DNA from 2 places in the Streptomyces sp. NPDC057654 genome. Region 1 is predicted to be linked to the other one. Evidence: riboswitches for the same ligand, from Rfam matches in the RefSeq annotation. Region 1 holds a riboswitch; the other holds the start of a gene.
The links. Region 1 has a riboswitch for cyclic di-AMP ahead of ACFU99_RS07155 (transglycosylase family protein). Riboswitches for the same ligand answer to the same signal wherever they lie in the genome.
Positions count from the first base shown of each region.

Region 1 (12,261 bases):
GAGCGGATATGACAATGACAGCAGGGTCTGTGAATCGAGTCAACCATGTTCACTGGTTCGAGTGAGTTCACGGCCGTGAAGGCGGTTTTGCGGATTCGATGGGTATGCTCGGCGTCACAACAGATCGGAACAGCTCAGACAACCGCGGAACAGGCGGAACAGACGGAATAGTTCGGGCAACTCATGAGTGCGAGGGGACGGGAGCGCATGCAGGACAACGCAGCAGAGGTGACGGCTGCCGGGATCGCCCGGCTCGCCGGGGTGGGCCGGGCCGCCGTCAGTAACTGGCGCCGTCGTCACGACGACTTCCCCAAGCCCGTCGGCGGCTCGGACACCAGCCCGACCTTCGCGCTCAGCGCCATCGAGCGATGGCTGCGCGACCAGGGGAAAGTCGGTGAGATCCCGCTGAGCGAGCGGGTCTGGCAGCAGATCGCCGGGCACCCGGCCGGCGCCGTGACAGCCCTTCGTCACGCGGGCAGCGTGCTCGTGCTCGTGCGGGACCGGCCCGCGGACTGGGCGGAGCTCGCCGAGCTCGCCGACCCCGATCTGGCCGAGGCGCTGCCGTCGGCCCTCGGCGCCGCGCTGACCGCCCGGCTCGGCAACCTGCACCCGGTCGCCCTGCCCAGCCCGGTCGAGGTCGCCGCGTCCGCTCTTCTTCTGCGCGGGTCCGCCGAGCTCGCCACCGGCCTCGGCCCCCGGACGGCGTACGAGTTCCTGCTCGGCCGGCAGCTCGACGCCAACCCCCGGCAGTACACCCTCACCCCGTCCGCCCCCGCCGAACTGATGGCCGCCATCGCCGAATCCGGACTCGACCGGGACGGTGTACGCACCGTCTTCGACCCCGCGTCCGGTACGGGCAGCCTGCTGCGCGCCGCCGACACCAGCGGACCGCTGCACACCCGGGCCGTCTTCGCCCAGGAGGCCGACCCCGACCTCGCCGCGCTCAGCGCGCTGCGGCTCGCCCTGCACAGCACGGCCCAGGTGCGGGTGCGAGCGGGCGACAGCCTGCGGGCGGACGTGTTCCCCGAGCTGGAGGCGGACGTCGTGCTCTGCCACCCACCGTTCAACGAACGCAACTGGGGCCATGACGAGCTGGCGTACGACCCCCGCTGGGAATACGGCTACCCGGCCCGGACCGAATCCGAGCTGGCCTGGGTCCAGCACGCACTCGCCCGGCTGCGCACCGGGGGCACCGCCGTCCTGCTGATGCCTCCCGCCGCCGCCTCCCGCCGCTCCGGCCGCCGCATCCGCGCCGACCTGCTCCGCCACGGTGCGCTGCGCGCCGTCATCGCACTGCCCGCGGGAGCCGCGCCGCCCTACGGCATCCCCTTGCACCTGTGGGTGCTGCGCCGCCCCACCGCTCAACCCCTGCCCGCACCGCACCTCTTGCTCATCGACACCGCCGACCTGGCCGCCACCAATCGCGACCAGCTGCCCTGGCAGGCCGTGCGCACGGCGGTGCTCGACGCCTGGCAGGACTTCGACCGGAACGGCGCCATCGAGAAGAAGCCCGGAGTCTGCCGCTCGCTGCCGGTCATCGACGTCCTTGACGACGACGTCGACCTCGCCCCCGCCCGACATCTGCCCCCGCCCTCGGCGGGCGGTGGAGCCGCCGAGCTGGCTGAGGTGCACGCGCGGCTCACCACCGCGCTGCGGCGCACCTCCGGGCTCACCCCCGACCCCGCGAGACCTCTCACGTCCGTAGAGGCAGCCATCCCCGGCCGCTGGTCCACCACCACCGTCGGCGAGCTGGCCCGCGCCGGGGCCCTGGCACTGCGCGCCGGCGGGAGCGGCGCGAGCCCCGATCCGACAGGCGCGCCTCCTGTCCTGACGGACCATGACGTCATAGGGGGGTCCGAGCCGTCGGGCACGCTCCCCGAGGGTGCGGCCGAGGAGCCCATCCTCGTAGAGGAGGGCGACGTGGTGGTGCCCGTCCTCGGCGATGTCACCGTGGCCCGTGTCATCGACGCCGCGAGCGCCGGAGCGGCGCTCGGCCGCGGGCTGAACCTCCTGCGCCCCGACCCGGCCACTCTCGATCCGTGGTTCCTCGCCGGGTTTCTGCGCGGCACCGCCAACCAGCGCCAGGCCAGCAGTTATGCCTCCACGCCCACCCGGCTCGACGTCCGCCGGCTCCAACTGCCGCGCGTACCCCTGTCCGACCAGCGGCGCTACGGCCGCCGCTTCCGCTCCCTCGCTTCCTTCGAGGAGTCGCTGAGGCTCGCCGCACGGCTCGGCGAGCAGCTCGTACAGGGCCTGTACGACGGGCTGACGGACGGTACCGCGCGCCCGGAGTGATCGAACCCCCTCCGGCTGGGGCTGCTGGGGACTGGGGCCGTCGGCGGCTGGGAGCGAGAGCCGGCGGCCGGGCAAGGACCGAGGCCGGGCGGGACCGGGGCTGGGCGGGGACCGGGCAAGGACCGAGGCCGGGCGGGACCGAGGCCGGGCGGGGACCGGGGTTGGGCGGGGACTGGGCAAGGGCCGGAGGCTGCGCAAGGGGCGGGCTTGGGCAAGGGCCGGAGGCCGGGCAAGGGTTGGGCGGGGGCTGAGCAGGGGAGAGAGGGAGGCGTCGGCGCAGAAGCCAGGAAGGGGAGCAATCTGTGCGGAACGGTCCATAGCCGGAAGGCTGTTCCCCCTGTCACACCGTCACCAGCGGGCCGCATCTCCGTTCGTATCCCAACCGGCCCCGAATCGTTGGTCGAATCAGTGGCCTGGACCACGCGGACTCCCTAACATCGATCAACGCCAGCTCGATGCGACCACCCGCCATCCGACCGCCACCCCCTCCAGGAGGGGCTTCGTACGGCCTTTGTCATCACGGCCCTTCTCATCACGGCCCTTGCTATAAACGATCTTCGCCGGGAGGCTCCATGCACCGCCGCAGGACTGCGCTCTCCGTCTCCGCCGCCGCACTGCTGGTCGCGGCCCCCATGCTCACCGCGTGCGGCTCCGCCCCGCATCCCGGCGCGGCAGCCGTCGTCGGCAAGGACCGGATCAGCGTGTCCCAGCTCCAGGCCCAGGTGAAGGACGTACGGGACGCGCAGCGGGGGTCGCCGCAGGCCGAGCAGCTCGTCGCGGCCAGCCCCAGGCTCGGCCAGGACACCCTCGTCCGCCTCATCCAGTACCGGATCGTGGACAAGGCCGCCGAGGACAACGGGGTCGACGTGACCCGCCGCGAGGTGCAGCGGCAGCGCGCCGCGCTGGAGAAGGCGAACGGCGGTGCGGAGGCGGTGCGGGCCAGGTTCCTGTCGCTGGGCGTCGCGCCGGGCCAGATCGACCAGGCCATCAAGATGGACTACACGCGAGCCAAGCTGGACCAGCGGCTCGGGGCCGCCCGCACCAACCAGGTACTGATGGCGACGTCCAAGTCCATCGGCGTCGACGTCAATCCGCGCTACGGCAGCTGGGACGCCAGGCGCGGCACCGCTCAGGCCGCCAGCGAGCCGTGGCTGCGGGCGGCCACGGCGACGCCCGAGCAGCGAATGTGAGCGGTCGCTTACGCTCGACGGCGTGAACGCTTCCGCGCCGGACGGCTCCGGCCGCCACGACATCCGCCACGACATCGCGCCCCCGCACCGCACTGCCGCCCCGCGGGACGGCACCGGGCCCGCGGACGGTGCGGCCGACCCCGGCCGTATCGTCCTGCTGACCACGAGCCACCGGGTCGCCCCCGGTCTGCTGTCGTGGCCCGCCTGGCAGGTGCTGCGCGCAGCCGACCGGGTGCTGTGCGCCGACCCCGGCCACCCTCAGCTGCCGTATCTGGGGGAAGCCGGCGTCGAAGCCGAGCGGGCGGTGCCGGACGCCCGTGAGCTGGTCGGCTACTGCCTGGACGGCGGGCGCACCGCCGTGGTCGTCACCTCGGCGGAGGGTGAGTCGGCGCTCACCGCCGGGCTCGCCCGGCTCGCGGGCTCCGGACGGGAGCGGATGCCCGCGCTGGAGCTGCTCCCCGGCTCGTACGACCTGCCGGGGGCGCGCCTGCTCGACCTGGTGCAGGTCATGGACCGGATCCGCCGGGCCTGTCCGTGGAGCGGGGTCCGTACGCACGAGGACCTCGCGAAGTACGCGGTCGAGGAGACCTACGAACTGCTCGAAGCCATCGAGGAAGGAGACAGGGAGGCAGTGCGCGAGGAGCTGGGCGATGTGCTGCTCCAGGTCGTCTTCCACGCGCGCATCGCCCAGGACGACCCGGACGAGCCGTTCGCCATCGACGATGTCGCGGGCACCATCGTCGACAAACTCATCCACCGGCACCCGCACGTCTTCGGGGAGGAGAGCGCGGAGAGCGCCGAAGACGTACGAGAGCACTGGATGCGGACCAAGGCGATCGAGAAGCAGCGCGACTCGGTCACCGAAGGCGTGCCGCTCGGACAGCCCGCCCTCGCCCTGGTCGCCAAGCTCGCCTCCAGGGCGCGCGGGGCCGGGCTCGGTGTGGAGGCGCCGGTCGGGCCGGGCATCGGGTACGAGCTGCTGGCGCTCGCCGTGCGGGCCGAGGCGGAGGGGATGGAACCGGAGACGGCACTGCGCGCTGCCGCCCGTACCTACCGTGACGCGATCCGCGCCGCGGAGTCCGGCCCTACCGCCGACTGAGCCCGCGGCCGAGGTCGACGAGCCCGTGGTAAACGACGCTGATCCGCGGTCAATGACGCCGATCCGCGGTCAACGACGTCGATCCGCGGCCAACGTCGCCGATCCGCGGTCAAGGTCGACGAGCCTGCGGCCAAGAGCGTCGAGTCCGTGGCCAAGAGTGTCGAGCCTGTGGCCGAGGGGGGCGAGCCTGTGGCCGAAGTCGTCGGGCCCCGGGGCAGCTCGGCACCACCCGGCTCAGCCCGCCCCGCCGTCGCCCTCGCCCCGCCCCCGCCTCCTCCCCTCCTCCCCGCCGCCCGTCGAGTCGGCCGGGCCGGGCTGGGTGGCCTGGTCCGTGGGGTGAACACATCGGGGCGGCGTCCGTACACCCGTTCGGCCTATGGGGCGAGATGTCTGGGCGATCGGGGGGTACCCCAGTGCCATGCACTCAGAGATTCTTGATCTCGCCGCCGATAACGGGCTGCGTGGTGGGATTGCTCCGCTGGCCGTCGGGATCGTCGTGGTGGCCCTGTTGATCGGGGCCGTGGCCTACGGGCGCAAGCGGCGGGAGCGGGAGCCTGCGCCGCCGCAGGAGCCGCAGGAGCGGGCCGGTTCCTGGCAGACGCCGGAGGAGCAGAGCGGGCCCGTGCCCGCCGATCACGGGCCCGGTCATGACGGGGAGCGGGACGCGCTCGGCTATGTGAAGGAGGGGCGGGCCACTGACGAGCTGGCGCAGGACGGGCACCGTTACCTGCCGCACGAGCTGACGGACCCGGACAGCCACAGCGACCCGGAGCAGAAGCCGCGCAAGTGGAACGAAGGGGGGAGCGGCGGCTTCGGCAGCGGCGGCGGGGGGCACACGTAGGCGCAGTAGGCACACGTAGGCACTGGGATCGCTGCCCGGAGCGTTGCCCGGAATGCGCCTCGGGCGGTGGGGGCGGGCTCCTATAGCGTCGAGGGGTGCACGACAAGAACGCCGACAGCCCCGTCCCTGCCCTCTTCAGCTGGGAATTCGCCGCCGACCCCTACCCCGCGTACGCGTGGCTGCGCGAGCACGCGCCCGTACGCCGTACCGAGCTGCCCAGCGGGATCGAGGCGTGGCTCGTCACGCGGTACGCGGATGCCCGGCAGGCGCTCGCGGACGGGCGGTTGTCGAAGAACCCCGTGCACCACGCGGACGACGCGCAGGGAAAGAGCAAGACGGGCATTCCGGGCGAGCGCAGCGCGGGTCTGATGACGCATCTGCTGAACATCGACCCGCCGGACCACACGCGGCTGCGTCGGCTGGTCTCGAAGGCGTTCACTCCGCGCCGGATCGCGGAGTTCGCCCCGCGCGTGCAGGAGCTGACGGACGACCTGATCGACGCCTTCGCGGCGCGGGGCAGCGCCGACCTCATCCATGAGTTCGCCTTTCCCCTCCCCATTTATGCGATCTGCGATCTGCTGGGCGTGCCCCGCGAGGACCAGGACGGCCTGCGGGATTGGGCGGGCATGATGATCCGGCACGGCGGCGGGCCGCGCGGCGGCGTCGCGAGGGCCGTGAAGAAGATTCGCGGGTACCTGGCCGAGCTGATTCACCGCAAGCGACGGGGCGACGGCGACGACCTGATCTCCGATCTCATCCGAGCCTCCGACCACGGCGAGCACCTCACCGAAGAGGAGGTCGTGGCCATGTGTTTCGTGCTCTTGTTCGCTGGTTTCGAAACGACCATCAACTTGATCGGCAACGGCGCCCATGCTCTGCTGCGCCACCCCGAGCAGCGGGCCGCCCTTCAAAGCTCCCTCGCCGACGACGAGTACGGATTGTTGGAGGCGGGGGTGGAGGAACTGCTGCGCTTCGACGGGCCCGTGGAGATGGCGACATGGCGCTACGCGACTCAAGCACTGGAAATCGGCGGAGTCGCCATCGCGGAAGGGGACCCCGTCCTCGTCGTGCTGGCGGCGGCGGATCGCGACCCGGAGCGGTTCGCCGACCCGGACGCGCTCGACCTCTCGCGAAGTGACAATCAGCACCTCGGATACGGGCACGGCATCCACTACTGCATCGGCGCGCCGCTCGCCCGGCTGGAGGGCCGGACCGCCCTCGCGACGCTGCTGCGCCGCCTGCCCGACCTGCGTCTCGCGGCGGAACCGGAGGAGTTGCGGTGGCGCGGCGGGCTCATCATGCGCGGACTGCGCACACTGCCCGTGGAGTTCACGCCCCGCCAGAAGTGACGAAGCGTCAAGCGACGTGACCTCCGCGTGACCTCGGCTACATCGGCTTGTGACTGACTGAGCTCGTCGCTATCTTCAACCGACAACTCAGCTGCCACACGAGAGGCAACCGCATGCGCACCGGGAACGGTCGACACCGCCGCCCCCGTCAGGTCCCGGCCATTGTCGTAGCAGCGGGGGTGACGGGCGCCGGAATCGCCATGCCGCTGCTCGCGGCCACTGGTGCGAACGCCGCGGACACCGCGACCTGGGACCGCGTGGCCCAGTGTGAGAGCGGCGGGACATGGAGCGCGGACGAGGGGGACGGCTTCTACGGCGGGCTCCAGCTGTCGCAGTCGACATGGGATCTGTACGGGGGGAAGGCGTACGCGCCGAGACCCGACCTGGCCAGCCGGGCCCAGCAGATAGCCGTGGCCCAGAAGATCCTGGACGGTCAGGGCACCAAGCCCTGGTCGGGCTGCGCGGTCAGTTCCGGCCTCACGCGCGGCAGCGCGTCCCCCGGCGTGGACCCGGGCAGCTCGGAGGCGCCCTCCTCGGGCTCCTCGGACTCCTCCAAGGCGTCTTCCCAGCCGTCCTCCAAGCCCTCCTCGCAGTCGTCCGAGCCGTCGCACAGTTCGTCGCAAGGTTCCTCACACGGCTCCGAGTCCTCGAAGGGCTCCTCGGGCGACGGCCGTGCGGACTCGGACAAGGACCAGCCAGGGAAGGCCGGGCCCGGGAAGGGCGGGTCGAGCGCGACGCCGAGCGGTAAGGACACCGGTAAGGCGGACGCCGGTAAGAAGGGGTCCGGCTCGGCCGAGAGCCCCGAGCCCGGCGGCAAGCCCTCCCAGACGCCCTCCAGCACCCCCTCCACGCCCTCTGGGTCCTCCGCCGACACCGACCCCACCGCCCCCACGACGGGGGCCACGGGCACGCCCGCGCCCGGCGAGGGCCGGCACCGGGGCGGTTCCGATGAAGGGGAGAAGGGGAGTAAGGGGAGCGACAGCACCGAAAGCCCCGCAGGTTCCGCGCGGGACGACGGCGGGCGGAGCGGCGGCCGGCACGCCTCGCGCGGCGGGGAGGCGCGGAGCGGGGACTCGTCCCGTACGCCCCAACAGGCCCCCCGCGACTACACGGTGCGGTCGGGAGACAGTCTGTCCGTGATCGCGGAGGAGCACTCCGTCTCCGGCGGCTGGAACACCCTCTACGAACGCAACCACAGCACCGTGGGAAGCGACCCTGATCTGATTTTCCCTGGTCAAAAGCTTGATCTCGGAACGTGAGAACGACGGTACGGGCGGTATGTCCGTTCCGGAGGAAAGTGAGACATGGGTCTCGTTGACAGTCTCGGTTTCCTCACCTGTCCGATCTTTCCCTACCGTCTCTCACCTGCGGAAATGCGCTGTTTCTGTGGGTACGGAGGGGCAACTGCCGCCAGGAGGGGGGGTTTGAACCCTCCTGGGCAGTGTGTTTAACGTCGTCACCGCTCGCCACCGTGAGCACCACGATCGCCACGCCGAATCCTGCCGGCGGTCGCTGGAATAGTCGCGAAAGCGCCGTAGGCAGGAGCGGGGGAACCAAGGTAGGCCGCCGGAACGGCCCGTCGACAGTGACGGGGACCGGGACGGCTAGGGGTGAAGCCCCGTGTGCTCCGGCACACGAGGCCGGGCAGCTCACAGCCCGAACCCGACAGCTCACCTCGTAGGCGTCGGTGAGGAAACCAACATGCTTATCTCCAAGGGCAAGCACCGCCGTCCGTCCAAGGCCGTCCGTGTCGCCACGCTCGCCGGTGTCGCCGGTGCCGCGGTTGCCGTCCCGCTGATGGGCGCCACCTCCGCCTCCGCCGCCTCCGTCTCCACCTGGGACAAGGTCGCGCAGTGCGAGTCCGGTGGCAACTGGTCGATCAACACCGGCAACAGCTACTACGGCGGCCTGCAGTTCAGTAACTCCAGCTGGGCCGCGGCCGGCGGCACCAAGTACGCCCCGCGCGCCGACCTGGCCACCAAGGGCCAGCAGATCGCCACCGCCGAGAAGCTTCTCGCCATGCAGGGTCCGGGCGCCTGGTCCTGCGCCGGCGCCGGCAACCTGACCTCCGGCGGCCCCTCCGCCAGCGTCAACACCGGCGGCGGCTCGCACAGCAGCGGCTCGCAGCACGCCGACCGCAGCCAGCGTCAGGCCGCGCCGAAGCAGCAGGCCCCGAAGCACTACGCGCCGAAGCAGCAGGCCCCCAAGCAGGCCGCGCCCAAGGCCGCGCCGCAGCCCGTCGCGCCGAAGTCCATCCAGAAGGGCGACGGCGAGTACAAGGTCAAGTCCGGCGACACCCTCGGCAAGATCGCCAAGGAGCACGGCGTCAAGGGCGGCTGGCAGAAGGTGTACGACCTGAACAAGGGCATCGTCTCCGACGCCAACCTGATCTACCCGGGTCAGCAGCTCCACCTGAGCTGATCCGCTTCCCGGGGGGCGGCTTCATCACCGTCCCCCTGTCTCTCCGCTCATGAGAGACCGCCCCGCTCCGGCGCGCCATCCCCCCCCCGATCGCGCCGAAGCGGGGCACTCGCATGTCCGGGGTCTGTCGTCGGCCTTTGCGGCCTGACCGGTTCCCGCCCCCGTTCCCCCTTCGGCGAACAACGCCGCCATTCGTCCTCTGATCTGGCCCTTTGGCTCATTTTTCGGTCCACGCTCCGGGCTGCGCGCGGGCGGACGCCCCCCGGCCCGTTAGGCTCGGGGTGCAGAAACCAGTCACCCCATGAAGGAGACACTCGTGCCGTCCATCGACGTCGTCGTAGCTCGCGAGATCCTCGACTCGCGAGGCAACCCCACGGTCGAGGTCGAGGTCGGCCTCGACGACGGCTCCACGGGCCGTGCCGCCGTGCCGTCCGGCGCCTCCACCGGTGCCTTCGAGGCGCTGGAGCTGCGCGACGGCGACCGCAACCGCTACCAGGGCAAGGGCGTCGAGAAGGCCGTTCTCGCCGTCATCGAGCAGATCGGCCCGGAGCTCGTCGGCTACGACGCCACCGAGCAGCGCCTGATCGACCAGGCGATGTTCGACCTGGACGCCACCGCGGACAAGTCCTCGCTCGGCGCCAACGCCATCCTCGGCGTCTCCCTCGCCGTCGCGCACGCCGCCTCCGAGGCGTCCGACCTGCCGCTCTTCCGCTACCTCGGCGGCCCGAACGCGCACCTGCTGCCGGTGCCGATGATGAACATCCTCAACGGCGGCTCGCACGCCGACTCCAACGTGGACATCCAGGAGTTCATGATCGCGCCGATCGGCGCGGAGTCCTTCTCCGAGGCGCTGCGCTGGGGCACCGAGGTCTACCACACGCTCAAGAGCGTGCTGAAGGAGCGCGGCCTGTCCACCGGCCTCGGCGACGAGGGCGGTTTCGCCCCGAACCTGGGCTCGAACCGCGAGGCGCTCGACCTCATCATCGAGGCCATCAAGCAGGCCGGTTACGCGCCCGGCCAGGACATCGCGCTCGCGCTCGACGTCGCCGCCTCCGAGTTCTACAAGGACGGCGTCTACGCCTTCGAGGGCCAGGAGCGCTCCGCCGCGCAGATGACGGAGTACTACGAGGAGCTCGTCGCCTCCTACCCGCTGGTCTCCATCGAGGACCCGCTGTACGAGGACGACTGGGCGGGCTGGAAGGTCCTCACCGACAAGCTGGGCGAGAAGGTCCAGATCGTCGGCGACGACCTGTTCGTCACCAACCCGGAGCGCCTCGGCCGCGGCATCGAGGAGGGCGCCGCCAACGCCCTGCTGGTCAAGGTCAACCAGATCGGCTCGCTGACCGAGACGCTGGACGCCGTCGAGCTGGCCCAGCGCAACGGCTTCAAGTGCATGATGTCCCACCGCTCCGGCGAGACCGAGGACGTCACCATCGCCGACCTGGCCGTCGCCACCAACTGCGGCCAGATCAAGACCGGCGCCCCGGCCCGCTCCGAGCGCGTCGCCAAGTACAACCAGCTGCTGCGCATCGAGGAGATCCTCGACGACGCGGCGGTCTACGCCGGCCGCTCCGCGTTCCCGCGCTTCAAGGGCTGACACCACCGCCCGCGAGCTCGCGGAACACGGCCGTACGCGGCCGAGCGCGTAAGCGAAGCGTCCCCGGCACCGGTCCCGTACCGTTGCCGGGGACGTGTACGTACGCGGGTCGCACGGGCGACGAGGGCGACGAGACAGGGGAGGCGGCTGTGCCGGCGGATCGGTTCTCCACGGCGACCAGGCTGAAGGCGCTCGGCGAGCAGGCCGCCGCCCGCGTGTACCGGACCCGGCCCGTGCGCCGCAACCGCCTCACCGGCCGGGCGGCGCTGCTCGCGCTCGTCGTCTGCTCGCTGGTCGTCGCCCTGGCCTACCCGATGCGTCAGTTCATCACCCAGCGCTCGGACATCGGCGACCAGCTGCGGCAGTCGCAGAAGGCGCGCGACGAGGTCAAGCGGCTGCGCGAGGAGAAGGCGCGGCTGAAGGACCCGGCCTACATCGAGCAGCAGGCGCGCGAGCACCTGCACTACGAACGGCCGGGGGAGACCGGCTACAGCGTGGTGGACGGCGGCGGCGACGCCAAGCGGCCCAAGGACCAGGGCGGCGCGGGCCGCTCCTGGTCCGACAACCTCTGGGACGGGGTGGACAAGGCCGACGGGCGGCGCTGAGCCCGTACGGACGCGCCGCCGAGCCGTACGTACCCGACCCGCGCGACATCCGCCCGTACGACCGCGACACCGAGCCCGTATGGCTGGCGGCTCCGAGCACGTACGGCCCCGGCGCGTACGATCCGGGCCACACCGTTCGGGTCACACCGTCCGGGCCACACCGACCGAGACGACGACACGAGAAGACCGAGTACGAGCGAGCCCATGGACACCCCTCCTCCCCAGACCGAGCCCACGACGCCGACGGACGCGGACATCGCCGCGTTCAAGGAGCAGCTGGGCCGCCCCCCGCGCGGCCTGCGCTCCATCGCGCACCGCTGCCCCTGCGGCAACCCCGATGTGGTCGAGACCGCGCCGCGCCTGGAGGACGGCACGCCGTTCCCGACGCTCTACTACCTCACCTGCCCGCGCGCGGCCTCCGCGATCGGGACGCTGGAGGCGGACGGCGTGATGAAGACGATGACGGCCCGGCTGGCGGCCGATCCGGAGCTGGCCGCCGCGTACCGGGCCGCGCACGAGGACTACATCGCCCGCCGCGACGCCATCGAGGTGCTGGAGGGGTTCCCGAGCGCGGGCGGCATGCCGGACCGCGTGAAGTGCCTGCACGTCCTCGTCGGGCACTCGCTGGCGGCGGGGCCGGGCGTCAACCCGCTCGGAGACGAGGCCATCGCGATGCTGCCGGAGTGGTGGCGCAAGGGCCCGTGCGTCGCGCCGTGCCAGGCGGCGGACGGCCCGTCCGCCGAAGGAGGCACCGTATGAGCCAGATGAAGCGCGTCGCCGCCGTCGACTGCGGTACGAACTCCATCCGGCTGCTGGTCGCGGACGTCGACGCGGCCACCGGCGAGCTGGTGGACCTCGACCGCC
Region 1 is NZ_JBHVHQ010000052.1:3,129-15,389, forward strand. Features, by position in the region: gene ACFU99_RS07125 (N-6 DNA methylase) at 208-2,295, shown strand; gene ACFU99_RS07130 (SurA N-terminal domain-containing protein) at 2,868-3,485, shown strand; gene ACFU99_RS07135 (nucleoside triphosphate pyrophosphohydrolase) at 3,559-4,584, shown strand; gene ACFU99_RS07140 (DUF6479 family protein) at 5,003-5,425, shown strand; gene ACFU99_RS07145 (cytochrome P450) at 5,521-6,774, shown strand; gene ACFU99_RS07150 (transglycosylase family protein) at 6,954-8,033, shown strand; cyclic di-AMP (ydaO/yuaA leader) riboswitch at 8,295-8,473, shown strand; gene ACFU99_RS07155 (transglycosylase family protein) at 8,476-9,195, shown strand; gene eno (phosphopyruvate hydratase) at 9,512-10,792, shown strand; gene ACFU99_RS07165 (septum formation initiator family protein) at 10,942-11,397, shown strand; gene ACFU99_RS07170 (DUF501 domain-containing protein) at 11,602-12,156, shown strand; gene ACFU99_RS07175 (exopolyphosphatase) at 12,162-12,261, shown strand, end outside.

Region 2 (5,281 bases), on a different contig from region 1:
CGCCTACTTCGGGCAGGCGGGCGTCAACTGGATGTCCGTGCACACCGGCATCGACTTCCCGGTCGGCTACGGCACCCCTGTGATGGCCGCGACCGACGGCACCGTGCGCACGCAGTACAACTCCGCCTACGGCAACATGGCCATGGTGACCTCCCCCGACGGCACCGAGACCTGGTACTGCCACCTGAGCAGCAACAAGATCCGGTCCGGCACGGTCAAGGCCGGCGACGTCATCGCCTACTCCGGCAGCTCGGGCAACTCCACCGGCCCGCACATGCACTTCGAGGTGCGCCCCGGCAGCGGCGCGGCCATCGACCCGCTGCCCTGGCTCCGCTCCCACGGCCTCGACCCGACGTAAGCACGGAGCCCGTGGGCCGAGCCCGTCGCCGAAGCCCGGCCCCGCCCCCGTACCGCCGCTGACGCCCGTACGCCCGTACGCCCGTACGCCCGCTACAGCTTCTCGACCGGCGCGTACCGCAGCAGCAGCCGCTTCGGCTTCGCCTCGCCGAAGTCGATCGTCGCCTCCGCGTTGTCCCCGCTGCCCTTGACCGTCACGACCGTGCCGAGCCCGAACGAGTCGTGCGTGACCCGGTCGCCGACCGCCAGCTGGACCACCGGGCGGTCGCCCGCCCGGCGCGTCGCGAAGCCGCTCGGGCCCGCCTTGGAGCGCGACGAGGAGAGCGAGGACATGATCCCGCCGCCGGAACCGCCCGATCCGCCCGATCCGCCCGAGCTTCCGGAGCCCGACCGGCCCGAGCCGACCGACCCCATCGACGCCGAAGGCGTCGCGGGACCGGTCCGCTTCCACTTCACGTACTCCTCGGGGATCTCCTCCAGGAAGCGGGAGGCCGGGTTGTAGGACGGCTGGCCCCACGCGCTGCGCATCGTCGACCGGGTCAGATACAGCCGCTCGCGCGCCCGCGTGATGCCCACGTAGGCGAGCCGCCGCTCCTCCTCCAGCTCCTTGGTCTGGCCGAGCGCCCGCATGTGCGGGAAGACGCCGTCCTCCAGGCCGGTCAGGAAGACGACGGGGAACTCCAGACCCTTCGCCGTGTGCAGCGTCATCAGCGTGACGACGCCGCCGCCGTCGCCGTCCTCGTCCGGGATCTGGTCGGAGTCGGCGACCAGGGCCACCTTCTCCAGGAAGTCCGCCAGCGTGCCCGGGTTCTCCTCGTCGCGCTCCTGCTCGAACTCCAGGGCCACAGCGGCCAGTTCCTGGAGGTTCTCGATGCGGGTCTCGTCCTGCGGATCGGTGGACGCCTGGAGCTCGGCGAGATAGCCCGTGCGCTCCAGCACCGCTTCCAGTACGGTCGCGGGCCCGGCGCCCGACTCGACGACCGTGCGCAGCTCCTCCATGAGGACGTTGAAGCGCTTGACGGCGTTGGCGGAGCGGGCCGCCATGCCGTACGCCTCGTCGACGCGGCGCAGGGCCTGCGGAAAGGTGATCTTCTCGCGCAGCGACAGCGCGTCGATCATCGCCTCGGCGCGGTCGCCGATGCCGCGCTTGGGCACGTTGAGGATGCGGCGCAGCGGGACGGTGTCCTCGGGGTTGGCGAGGACGCGCAGGTAGGCGAGGACGTCGCGGACCTCCTTGCGCTCGTAGAAGCGGACGCCGCCGACGACCTTGTAGGGCAGCCCGACCCGGATGAGGATCTCCTCGAAGACACGGGACTGGGCGTTGGTGCGGTAGAAGATCGCGACGTCGCCGGCCTTGGCGTCGCCCGCGTCCGTGAGCCGGTCGATCTCGTCGGCGACGAACTGGGCCTCGTCGTGCTCGGTGTCGGCGACATAGCCGGTGATGGTGGCGCCGGCCCCGGCCTCGGTCCACAGGTTCTTGGGGCGGCGGTTCTCGTTGCGCTCGATGACGGCGTTGGCGGCGCTGAGGATGGTCTGGGTGGAGCGGTAGTTCTGCTCCAGCAGGATCGTCGTCGCGTCCGGGTAGTCCTCCTCGAACTGGAGGATGTTGCGGATGGTCGCGCCCCGGAACGCGTAGATCGACTGGTCGGCGTCGCCCACGACGCACACCTCGGCGGCCGGGACCTCGTCCGTGCCGGCGCCCACCAGCTCGCGCACCAGGGTGTACTGGGCGTGGTTGGTGTCCTGGTACTCGTCCACCAGCACGTGCCGGAAGCGGCGCCGGTAGTGGTCCGCGACGTCCGGGAACGCCTGGAGCAGGTGGACCGTGGTCATGATGATGTCGTCGAAGTCCAGCGCGTTCGCCTCGCGCAGCCTCGCCTGGTACATCGCGTACGCCTCGGCGAGAGTCTTCTCGAATCCGTCGGCGGCTTGCCCGGCGAACTCCTCCTCATCGATCAGCTCGTTCTTCAGGTTCGAGATCTTGGCGCTGAAGGACTTGGGCGGGAAGCGCTTCGGATCGAGGTCCAGGTCCCGGCAGACCAGCGCCATCAGCCGCTTGGAGTCGGCGGCGTCGTAGATCGAGAAGGATGAGGTGAAGCCGAGCTTCTTCGACTCGCGGCGCAGGATGCGCACACAGGCGCTGTGGAAGGTGAGCACCCACATCGCGTTCGCCCGGGGGCCGACGAGGTCGCCGACGCGCTCCTTCATCTCGCCCGCGGCCTTGTTGGTGAAGGTGATCGCGAGGATCTGGCCGGGGTGCACGCCGCGCGCGCCCAGCAGATGCGCGATCCGGTGCGTGAGCACGCGCGTCTTGCCGGATCCGGCTCCGGCGACGATCAGCAGCGGCCCGCCGCTGTGCACCACCGCGGCGCGCTGTTCCTCATTGAGCCCCTCCAGCAGCGCGGCGGGGTCGATGACGGGCCGGGGCGCGCCGTCCCGGTAGTACGCGTCGCGCGCTCCGGAACCGCCCTGTCCCGAGGCCGGGCCGGACCGCTGTACGGGCGCGTCGAAGGCGCCCCCGAAGAGGTCGTCCGGCACCGGCTCCGGTGCGGCGTCCTCGGGCGGCGGCGGGGGCTCCTCGCCCGAAGGTTCGAGGTCCGCCAGGAAGCTGTCGTCAAAGAGGCTGCTCATCGCCCACCGAGTCTAGGCCGCCCCACCGACACGCGGCTCCGCCTGTGGAAAACAGGGGGCGGAGGGGCCGGAGACAGGGACGGAAAGCCGCCGCCAAGAGCCCCGAACCAGGCGAAGACGGGCAGCTCAGGACGCGGAAGACAAAGTCACGGAACGGTTCCGGCATATCGCACACCAGCCTTCACAGCGGCACCACACGTTGGCTACGGTGCTCGCTCAGGCAGCCCGTCCCCCCGCCGACGTCCCGTCTGCACGGGCCGCCAACGCCGAGTCCGGCCGCGCCGCGAGGCGCCCGGAGCCGGGGACCCACACGCACCACCGGGGTGAATCGGCCCGTACGCACGCGTGGCGCGCCCGTGCGCCCGTACGGACCGTAGGGCACAAACCTTCCAAACCCGCCCGAACCCGACAGCTAACCCGGTAGGCGGTCCACGGAAGGAGTCGCCTCCCTTGGCGTCACACCGCAAGCCCCGCAGGACCGGGTACGGGCCGCTCGACACGCCCACCCGCCGCCGCACCGCCGTCGGCCTCACGACCGCGGCCCTGGCCTCCGCCACCCTGCTCTCCCAGACCGCGCACGCCGCTCCGGGCCGCCCCACAGCCCCCAAGCCCTCCGTCGAGGAAGTCCAGCGCCATGTGGACGCCCTGTACCGGCAGGCGGGCACGGCCACGCAGGAGTACAACGCGGCCAAGGAGCGTACGGACGCGCAGAGCGGCAAGGTCGACCGGCTGCTCGACGACGTGGCCAAGCGCACCGGGAAGCTCAATGACGCGCGGCGCGCGCTCGGGGCGTACGCCGCGGCGCAGTACCGCGACGGCGGCATGAGCCAGACCGCGAACCTGCTGTTCGCCTCCGACCCGCAGAGCTGGTTCGACCAGACGCATCTGATCGACCGGATGACCGGCCGGCAGGAGCAGGCCGTACGGGAGTTCCGTACGCAGCAGAAGACAGCGGCCAAGGACCGGGGCGAGGCGGTACGGAACCTGGCCGCGCTCACCGATTCGCAGAAGCAGCTGAGGGCGAAGAAGGAGACAGTCCAGGGCAAGCTCGGCGAGGCGCGGGAACTGCTGTCGAAGCTGACGGCCCAGGAGAAGGCGCGGCTGGCCGAGATCGAGCGGAAGAAGGAGGCGGCGGCCAAGAAGAAGGCCGAGGAACTGGCGAAACGCCAGGCCGAGAAGCGCAAACAGGAAGAGGCCGCGAAGAAGAAGGAGCAGGGCTCGGGATCGGGCTCTGGATCGGGCTCGGAAAGCGGCCACAAGGGAGACGGCTCCGACTCCGGGGCCCCCTCCGGGTCTCACTCCGGGACGCACTCCGCCAAGGCCGACAAGGCCATCGCCTTTGCTCGCGCACAGATGGGCAAGCCGTACGTGTGGGGCGCCACCGGGCCCAATTCGTACGACTGCTCGGGGCTGACCCAGGCGGCGTGGAAGGCGGCCGGGGTCGATCTGCCGCGGACCACCTGGGATCAGGTCAAGACCGGGACGCGGGTCGCCACGGATGATCTCCAACCGGGTGACCTGGTCTTCTTCTACGACGACATCAGCCACGTCGGCATGTACATCGGCGACGGGAAGATGATCCACGCGCCGAAGCCGGGGGCGAGCGTGCGGGTGGAATCGATCTTCTACATGCCGATCTACGGGAGCGTGCGACCGGCGTAGATCACACCCTCCCGAGCGCTGGGGGCCTGTCTCACGCCCCCTTCGGGGGCCCGGCCGGAGCCGATCACGTCCACAGCAGGGCGATGAAGATGTTGGCGACGGTCAGGGCCCCCACGATGCCGAAGACGGGCGGCTCCACCTTCTCGTCGTCCCGCTTCACATAGACCAGGCCGAGGATCACGACCAGGAACGCCAGCTTGATTCCGATCTTGACGGTGTTGAGCGAGTAGTCCTGCGACTGGTCGAGACCGACCAGCGCGACGCCCGTCACCAGCATGGTCAGCGCGCCGTGCAGCATCGCCGGGACCATGCGCGCCTCGCCCTTGCCCATGGCCTTCATCTGGGTGAGAAAGCCGCCGAGCAGGGCCGCGATGCCGATGATGTGCAGGCCGACGACGGCGTGAATCAGTACGTCCATGAGGCCCGACAGTATCCGGGGCCTTATCACCCGCCGGCAGTCAGGTCAGCCTCATTCGCCGCTTCGATCAAGGGCGGCCGAAATCTTCCCGTACGAGCGCGAGTGGAGCGATCGCGTGCGGTCACCGTGCGCACGGTTTCATCCAATAGCGGTCATGCCCGCGCAGCCCCGTGACGGTCGGGCCTAGCGTCCTGCCCCAGGTGACCGGCTCCC
Region 2 is NZ_JBHVHQ010000564.1:114-5,394, reverse strand. Features, by position in the region: partial or broken gene ACFU99_RS30695 (M23 family metallopeptidase) at 1-358, shown strand, start outside; gene pcrA (DNA helicase PcrA) at 451-2,988, opposite strand; cyclic di-AMP (ydaO/yuaA leader) riboswitch at 3,243-3,431, shown strand; gene ACFU99_RS30685 (NlpC/P60 family protein) at 3,439-4,650, shown strand; gene ACFU99_RS30680 (hypothetical protein) at 4,715-5,068, opposite strand.
Region 2: it holds a riboswitch for cyclic di-AMP, as region 1 does, so the genes downstream of both, ACFU99_RS30685 (NlpC/P60 family protein) here and ACFU99_RS07155 (transglycosylase family protein) in region 1, are expected to answer to the same signal.